Regions from separate parts of the Streptomyces sp. NPDC097129 genome, predicted to be linked through region 1. Evidence: predicted binding sites of a transcription regulator. Region 1 holds the regulator's gene; the other holds the start of a gene.
What was found. Region 1 encodes HspR, which represses chaperone genes until heat shock. Its sites were predicted from a motif close to TTGAGNNNNNNNNNCTCAA; they were not measured.
Positions count from the first base shown of each region.

Region 2: lon (endopeptidase La) is a predicted target of HspR. The motif match lies at 2,451-2,469, and genes of this name have one in related genera.

Region 1 covers NZ_JBVOQE010000013.1:243,362-247,775, forward strand. The annotation lists gene AC0B9F_RS32115 (sugar ABC transporter substrate-binding protein) at 1-981, opposite strand, end outside; gene AC0B9F_RS32120 (hypothetical protein) at 1,425-1,628, shown strand; gene AC0B9F_RS32125 (heat shock protein transcriptional repressor HspR) at 1,703-2,149, opposite strand; gene dnaJ (molecular chaperone DnaJ) at 2,155-3,324, opposite strand; gene grpE (nucleotide exchange factor GrpE) at 3,361-4,014, opposite strand; gene dnaK (molecular chaperone DnaK) at 4,014-4,414, opposite strand, start outside.
Region 2 covers NZ_JBVOQE010000004.1:343,210-347,623, forward strand. The annotation lists gene AC0B9F_RS15405 (rhomboid-like protein) at 1-845, shown strand, start outside; gene AC0B9F_RS15410 (GNAT family N-acetyltransferase) at 1,583-2,230, opposite strand; gene lon (endopeptidase La) at 2,492-4,414, shown strand, end outside.

The DNA of each region.
Region 1 (4,414 bases):
GAGCTGTGCCGGGATGCCCTTCTGCGTGGGGCTGTCGACGCTGTCGCCGGCGAGCGCGTCGAACTGGATGTCCTTGCCCTGCACCTTGGCCACGGCCATCTCCGCGGCGGCCTCGGCCTCGGTCGGGTAGGGCTTGTACACGCTCATGTACTGGTCGCCGGCCACGATCCGCTGCACCGCGTCCAGTTCGGCGTCCTGCCCGGTGATGGGCGGCAGGCTGGAGACGCCGGCCGCCTTGAGGGCCTTGATGATGCCGCCGACCATGGCGTCGTTGGCAGAGTAGACGCCGTCGATCTTCTTGGCGCCGATCGCGGCGATCGCCTCGGCCATGTTGGCCTCGGCGTTCTTCGGGTCCCAGTCCTTGGTGTCGTAGGACTTCGCGATCGTCACCTTGCCGTTCAGCTCGCTGAGCGCGCCCCGCTTGAACTGGCCCGCGTTCGGGTCGGTCGGCGAGCCGTTCATCATGACGATCTTGTCGGAGGTGCCGGCGCCCTCGCCGAGGGCGTCCAGCAGGGTGCGGCCCTGCACCTCGCCGACGAGTTCGTTGTCGAAGGAGACGTAGGCGTCGATCGGGCCTTCGGCGAGGCGGTCGTAGGCGATGACCGGGATGCCCGCGTCCTTCGCCTTCTGCACCTCGCCGGCGATCGCGTGCGAGTCGACCGCGTCCAGCAGGATGACGTCGACCTTGTTGTCGATCATCTGCTGCATCTGGGTCGCCTGCCGGGGCGCGTCCTGCTCCGCGTTGGCGTACTCGACCCTGCCCTGGTTGTGGGTGAGGGAGGCGACCTTCGCGGCGATGATGGGGTGGTCGAACTTCTCGTACCGGGAGTTCACCTTCTCCGGCAGCAGCAGCCCCACGGTGACGTCGTCGCCCTTCGTGGGCCTCGCGGTGCCGCCGGAGCCCGCCGAGTTCAGCATGCTGCAGCCGGCGAGCGTGAGGATCATCGTGGCTGCGGCCACGGATATGGCGGTACGGCGCATGCGGGGGCTCACTTCGGGTGCGGTACGAAACGCGGGTGCAGCAGCACGACCCACGTGACTGAAAAGCCAACGCGGGAGCGCCACCTTGCGTCAAGACCGGCCACCTAACGAGATGGCAACATCACGCTCCGCTCCGTGCGTGAAGGCCCGGAAAATCCCCGCTCATTCACCGTCAAACACCCTTTACCGGTCCTTCACGAACGGGGGTTCACCTCCGTCGAATCCGCACAGGTGACCGAAAGATATCGGCCATCCGTCATCGGGAGCGCTGTTGCGAAGTACTCGATGGGCGACACCTACGACGTCGACGAGTCCGCCACCGAGGTCCAGGCCGGCCCGGCGACGACCACGCCCGGCCGGCCACGCCCCCGCCCGCCACCCGCTCCCCGAGTGCCTCCCCGTCGCAGCCGGCCTCCCCCACGCCGGCCGGCTCGCCCACCGGCGTGGTGAGCGCCACGGCGACGGCCGCGGCGCTCACCACCGGCGGCGCGGGCACCGGCACCACCACCACGACCGTCACCGGGTCGCCGGCCTCCACCGGTTCGGGCTCGACCGGGCTGCCGGCCTCGGCCGCCGCCGCGCTCGTCGCCCTCGGCGGCGCCGCCGCCTTCTTCGGTGGCCGCCGCCGGCCCACCGCGCGCGGCTGACACCCCCGCACCACGCGAAGGGGCCCGGAGGCAGATCGCCTCCGGGCCCCTTCGCGTGTCAACGCCCGCCGGCGCTAATCCTTGGCCTTCTTGGGCCGCCACACCACCAACGCGCTGGCCTGCTGGACCTCCTGGTAGGGCACCAGGTCGCGGCGGTAGGAGGCGTGCACGGCGGCCTCGCGCTGCTGCATCGCCGCCGCCGCGCCCTCCAGGGCCGCCTGCATCTCCGCCACGCGGGACTGCAACGCGGCGACCTGGTTCTCCAGTTCGATGATGCGCTTGATGCCGGCCAGGTTGATGCCCTCGTCCTGCGACAACTGCTGCACCTGACGGAGCAGTTCGATGTCGCGGGCCGAGTAGCGCCGGCCCCGGCCGGCGGTGCGGTCCGGGGAGACCAGGCCCAGACGGTCGTACTGGCGCAGCGTCTGCGGGTGGAGACCGGAGAGCTGGGCCGCCACCGAGATGACGTAGACCGGGGTGTCCTCGGTCAGTTCATACGGATTACGTCGACGGCCGTCCATCCCACTCAAGCTCCCTTCGCGGCCTCGAACAGCTCCGCCCGCGGATCGTCGCCGGCACTCGCCTCGCGATACGCCTCGAGCGCGTCACGAGCCTTCCCCGACAGATCCTTGGGAACACTCACCTCCACGGTGACCAGCAGATCGCCGCGGGTGCCGTCCTTGCGGACCGCGCCCTTGCCGCGGGCGCGCATCGTCCGGCCGTTGGGCGTGCCGGGCGGCAGCTTCAGCGTGACCGGCGGGCCGCCCAGGGTCGGCACCCTGACCTCCCCGCCGAGCGCCGCCTCCACGAACGTCACCGGCACGGTCACCGTGAGGTTGTCGTCCTTGCGGCCGAACACCGGGTGGGCGTCGACATGCACGACGACGTAGAGGTCGCCGGCCGGTCCGCCGCGCTCGCCCGGCGCGCCCTTGCCGCGCAGCCGGATCCGCTGCCCGTCCGAGACGCCGGCCGGGATGCGGACCTGCATGGTGCGGGAGGACTTCGCCCGGCCGCTGCCGAGGCACACCTCGCAGGGGTTCTCCGCGATCAGGCCCCGGCCCTTGCAGTCCGGGCAGGGGTCGGTCAGGGAGAAGCCGCCGCCGGAGCCGCGCGCCACCTGCCCCGTGCCGACGCAGGTCGGGCACACCCGCGGCGTGCCGTTCTTGTCGCCGGTGCCGGAGCAGGCCTTGCACGGCGCCTGGGAGGACATCCGCAGCGGGACCGTGGCGCCCTCGATGGCCTCGGTGAAGCTGAGCGTGACCTCGGACTCGATGTCCTGGCCGCGCCGGGGCTGGGTCCGCGTCCCCGTGGCGCCGCCCCGGTTGAACAGGCCCCCGAAGACGTCACCGAGTCCTCCGCCGAAGCTGCCTCCGCCCTGGGCGCCGCCTCCGAAGAGGTCGCCCAGGTCGAAGTTGAAGGAGCCGCCGCCCGCGCCCGGCCCCGGCCTGAAGCCGCCGTTGCCGAACAGGGTGCGAGCCTCGTCGTACTCCTTGCGCTTCTTGGGGTCGCCGAGCACGTCGTTCGCCTCGGAGATCTCCTTGAAGCGCTCCTCGGCCTTGGCGTTGCCCTTGTTGGCGTCCGGGTGGAACTCGCGGGCGAGCTTCCGGTACGCCTTCTTGATCTCGGCCTCGGTGGCGTCCTTGGGGACGCCGAGGACCTTGTAGTAGTCCTTCTCGATGAAGTCCTTGGTGCTCATCCCCGACGTCCCTCCTTCCCGATGTCGTGTACGACGTCAGCCCTCGTCCGGGCCACCGCTCTCCTTGTCGTCGGCCGCCTTGTCCTCGGCGCCCTCCGCCTTCGTGCCCTGCGCGCCGGGCTGCGGCTCGGCTACGGCCACCCGCGCGGGGCGGATGGTGCGCTCACCGATGCGGTACCCGGGCTGCAGGATCGCCACGCAGGTCGTCTCGGTGACGTCCGGCGCGTAGCTGTGCATCAGGGCCTCGTGGATCGTCGGGTCGAAGGGCTCGCCCTCCTTGCCGAACTGCTGCAGGCCCATCTTCGCCGCGACGGTCTCCAGCGACTCGGCGACCGACTTGAAGCCGCCCACCAGCTCGCCGTGCTCCCGCGCGCGCCCGATGTCGTCGAGCACGGGCAGCAGCTCGGTCAGGAGGTTCGCGATGGCGACCTCCTTGACCGCGGCGCGGTCCCGCTCGACCCGGCGGCGGTAGTTCTGGTACTCGGCCTGCAGGCGCTGGAGGTCCGCCGTGCGCTCACCGAGCGCCGTGCGCACCTGGTCCAGCTGGGCCACGAGACCGGCGTTGTCGTTCCCGTCCCCGGCCGGGGCCGCCCCCTCCTCGGAGGAGGCGGCCTTCGGCTCGGCGTCGTCAGGGGTGGCGCCGGAGGGGACGTCGGGCTTCTCTTCAAAACCCGGGGTCTCCTCCGTCATTACGCGGCCCCGTCCTTGCGCTCGTCGTCCACGATCTCGGCGTCCACGACGTCGTCGTCGGCGGCCTTGGCCTGACCGGCGCCCGCGTCACCGGCGCCACCCGCGGCCTGGGCGCCCTGCGCGTCGGCGTACAGCGCCTGGCCCAGCTTCTGCGAGACGGCCGCGACCTTCTCCGTGGCGGAGCGGATCTCGGCGGTGTTGTCGCCTTCGGCGGACTCGCCCTTGAGCTTCTCCTTCAGCTCGGCAACGGCCTCCTCGACCTCGGTCTTGACGTCGCCGGGGACCTTGTCCTCGTTGTCCTTGAGGAACTTCTCCGTCTGGTAGACCAGCTGCTCGCCCTGGTTGCGGGCCTCGGCGGCCTCGCGGCGCTTGTGGTCCTCCTCCGCGTAACGCTCGGCCT
Region 2 (4,414 bases), on a different contig from region 1:
ACGCGCCCCTTCCGGCCGATCTGCCGGACCTCGCGCACCTGCTGGACGCCATGCCCGGGCAGCCCCGGCGCCGAGACGCGCAGGCGCGCGTCGAGCCGCCCGCCGCCGACGCCGGGGCCGCACCGGCCGCCCGTGACCGGCTGCGCGCGGTACGTTCCTGGCGGCTGCTGCCCACTCCCGGCGCGACGCCCTTCACCTTCGCCTACGGCGTCGTCCTCGCCGTCACCTCCCTCGTCGCCACGTATGCCGACCCCGCCGTCGTGCAGGCGCTGCAGCAGGGCTCCAGCACCGACGTGGCGCACCTGGTGCGGCATCCGGTGCTGGTGCTCGTCGGCAGTGCGCTGTGGATCGCCGGCGGGGTCCTCTCGCCGTACACGCTCGGCTTCCTGCTCGTGCTGACCGCGCTGGAGCGGCGCGTCGGCGGTCTGCGCACGGCCGGCGTCTTCCTGTGCGGGCACGTGCTGGCGACCCTCGCGACGGAGGTGCCGGTCGGGTTCGCGGTGGCCACGGGGCATCTGCCGGACACGTCCCTGCACCGGCTCGACTACGGCATCAGCTTCGGCGTCGCCGCGGGCGTGGGCGCGCTGGCCGGGCTGCTGCCACCGTTGCTGCGCTGGCCGCTGCTGGCCTGGGTGGCGCTGATCGTCGGCCAGGACCTGCTGTCCTCCTACGACCCCCTCACCAGCTGGGGCCACGCGACAGCGCTGACGATCGGCGTCGCCACCTGGCCCTGCCTGCGCCGCTGGGCGGCCACCGCCCCCCGGCGCGGTCGCGGCCCCGACGCACTGCACGCGGTCGGCGCGACGCCCGCCGTCCCACAGGGCAGCGGGCCACCGCAGAGGTGAGAGGCGGCGCGGAGAGTCGCCGCACGGGCGGCCACGACGGACCTGCGGGCGAGAAGCGATCCCCCGGGCGAGGAGCGATCCCACCCGAGCGAGAAGCGATCCCCGGGTGAGGATCGCCCCTCCGGGCGAGGAGTGATCCGCGCGGGCGGCGAGCGATCCCGAACAGGGAACGATCCCACCCGGGTGAGGAGCACCCCGGGCGAGAAGCGCCCCTCCGGGCGACGAGCGATCCGCGCGGGCGAGGAGCGATTCCGCGCAGGGAAGTCTCCCCCCGGGCAGGGCACGCCTCCCGGGCGAAGAGCGATCCCGTGCAGGGAACGGTCCCCCCTCGGGCGAGAAGCGCGCCCCGGGCGAGGAGTGTTCCGCGCGGGCGGCGACCGGTCCCGCGCAGGGAGCGACCCCCCTGGGTGAGGAGGGCGCCCCGGGGCGAGGAGTGTTCCGCGCGGGCGGCGAGCGATCCCGGGCAGGGAACGATCCCCCCGGGCAGGGACCGCCCCCGGGTGACGAGCGATCCCGCGCAAGGAGCGGCCCCCCGGGCGAGAAGGGCCCCCCGGGCGAGGAGTGTTCCGCGCGGGCGGCGAGCGATCCCGCGCAGGGAGCGATCCCCCGGGCAGGGAAGGATCCCCCTCCCGGGCGAAGAGCGATCCCGCGCAGGGAACGATCCCCCCGGGTGAGGGGCGCCCCCCGGGCGAGAAGCGATCCGCGCGGGTGAGGGGGTGCCCCCTGCCCCCGCCCCCTCAGTCCTGCACCCGCCGTGCGCTCGTCAGCGGTGCGATCACCCGCCAGCCCAGTGTTTCGTACAGGGCCCGCCCGTCCGGCGTCCCGGCCAGTACGCCCGTTCGCGCGCCCGCGTCCGCCGCACCCCGCTGGAGGGTGCGCATCGCGAGCGTGCCCAGGCCCCGGCGGCGGTGCTCCGGCGAGGTCTCGATGATGTCCGCCACCGCGGCGCGGCCGGTCGGCGCGATCTGCCCGGCCGCCGCCCAGGAGCCGTCCGGTGCGGTGACGAGGGCGCGCAGTACACCGCCCCGCGTCCATGTGCGCAGCCGGTAACCGTCCGGGACGGCGGGCGCCGGGGCGGACGCCGTCAGCGGGACGGACATCAGCCAGCCCGGCTCCGGGTCGATCCACCAGCCGTCACCGAGCCAGCCGCCGACCTCGGCCGGCTCCCGGAACGCCTTGAACTGCACACCCGCCCCGGTCACCGCGCCCGCCACCTTCCGTACGGCCGCCTCCGTCACGGCCTCGCCGACCCCGCCGAACACGTGCCGGCTGACGTGGTCCGGCCGTCCGACGTCGATGGTCCAGCCCCACCCCTGCGCCACCGGCGGAGCCGCACCCCGCGACACGACCCACCCCTCCACCCAGGACCGCACCATCGTGTCCACTCCGGTCTCCCGTCCGCCATGCCGGCATCCCGGCAGCAAGAGCAGCAGTAATCGTCACCAGCAGTAATGGTCACCAGCAGTAATAGCCACTAGCAGTAATAGTCACTAGTGGCCTGAACCTATTACCCAGCGGATCGGGTGCGCGACCCTTCCCGGGAGCCCGCTTCCTTGATCGCTCACAGCGAACACCCGCATGGGAACATCCCGTGACTCCCAAGCATTGAGTCGGTACAACTCAACTTGACTGCCGAAAGGGAGATCATGGCTTCGACGTCCGCATCGCTCACCCTCCCCGTGCTGCCGCTCGACGACGAGGTCGTGCTGCCCGGGATGGTGGTTCCGCTGGACCTGAGCGACTCCGAGGTGCGCGCCGCGGTGGAGGCCGCGCAGGCCGCCGCCGGTGCCCAGGCCGCAAAGCCCAGGGTCCTCCTCGTGCCACGCATCGACGGGACCTACGCGAGCACCGGTGTCCTCGGCACCGTCGAACAGGTCGGCCGGCTGGCCGACGGCGACCCGGGCGCCCTGATCCGCGGCCGCGGCCGCGTCCGGATCGGCGCCGGGACCACGGGCCCGGGTGCGGCGCTGTGGGTCGAGGGCACGCAGCTCGACGAGACACAGCCCGACCCCGTGCCGGGGCACGTGCAGGAACTGGTCAAGGAGTACAAGGCCCTCGCCACCACCTGGCTGAAGAAGCGCGGCGCCTGGCAGGTCGTCGACCGCGTCCAGGCCATCGACGACGTCTCCGCCCTCGCCGACAACTCCGGCTACTCGCCCTTCCTCACCACCGCGCAGAAGGTGGAGCTGCTGGAGACCGCCGACCCGGTCGCCCGCCTCAAGCTCGCCACCCAGCAGCTGCGCGACCACCTCGCCGAGCAGGACGTCGCCGAGACCATCGCCAAGGACGTCCAGGAAGGCGTCGACAAGCAGCAGCGCGAGTTCCTGCTGCGCCGCCAGCTGGAGGCCGTCCGCAAGGAACTGCGCGAGCTGAACGGCGAGGAGGAGGGTGAGGAGTCCGACGACTACCGCGCCCGCGTCGAGGCCGCCGACCTCCCCGAGAAGGTCCGCGAGGCCGCCCTGAAGGAGGTCGACAAGCTGGAGCGCGCCTCCGACGCCTCACCCGAGGGCTCCTGGATCCGCACCTGGCTCGACACGGTCCTGGAGATGCCGTGGAACGAGCGCACCGAGGACGCCTACGACATCCAGGGCGCCCAGGCCGTCCTGGACGCCGAGCACGCCGGCCTGGAGGACGTGAAGGAGCGCATCACCGAGTACCTGGCCGTGCGCAAGCGCCGCGCCGACCGCGGTCTGGGCGTCGTCGGCGGCCGTCGCGGCGGCGCCGTGCTCGCCCTCGTCGGTCCGCCGGGCGTCGGAAAGACGAGCCTCGGTGAGAGCGTGGCCCACGCCATGGGCCGCACGTTCGTCCGCGTCGCCCTCGGCGGGGTGCGCGACGAGGCCGAGATCCGCGGTCACCGCCGTACGTACGTCGGGGCGCTGCCCGGGCGGATCGTGCGGGCCATCAAGGAGGCCGGCTCCATGAACCCGGTCGTGCTCCTCGACGAGATCGACAAGGTGGGCTCCGACTTCCGCGGCGACCCGGCGGCGGCCCTGCTGGAGGTTCTCGACCCGGCGCAGAACCACACCTTCCGCGACCACTACCTGGAGGTCGAACTCGACCTGTCGGACGTCGTCTTCCTCGCCACCGCCAACGTCCTGGAGGCCATCCCCGAGGCGCTCGCCGACCGCATGGACGTCGTCCGCCTCGACGGCTACACCGAGGACGAGAAGGTCGTCATCGCCCGCGACCACCTGCTGCCGCGCCAGCTGGAACGCTCCGGCCTGAGCCGCGACGAGGTCACGATCGACGAGAGCGCCCTGCGCAAGCTGGCCGGCGAGTACACCCGCGAGGCCGGCGTGCGCACCCTGGAGCGCTCCCTCGCCCGGCTGCTGCGCAAGGTGGCCGCCCAGCACGAACTGGGCGAGAGGGAACTGCCGTTCACGGTCACCGCGGACCATCTGCGCGACCTGATCGGCCGCCCGCACCACGTGCCCGAGTCCGCTCAGGACCCGGCCGAGCGCCGCACCGCCGTGCCCGGTGTCGCCACCGGCCTCGCGGTCACCGGCGCCGGCGGTGACGTCCTCTACGTGGAGGCGTCCCTGGCCGATCCGGAGACCGGCGCGGCCGGA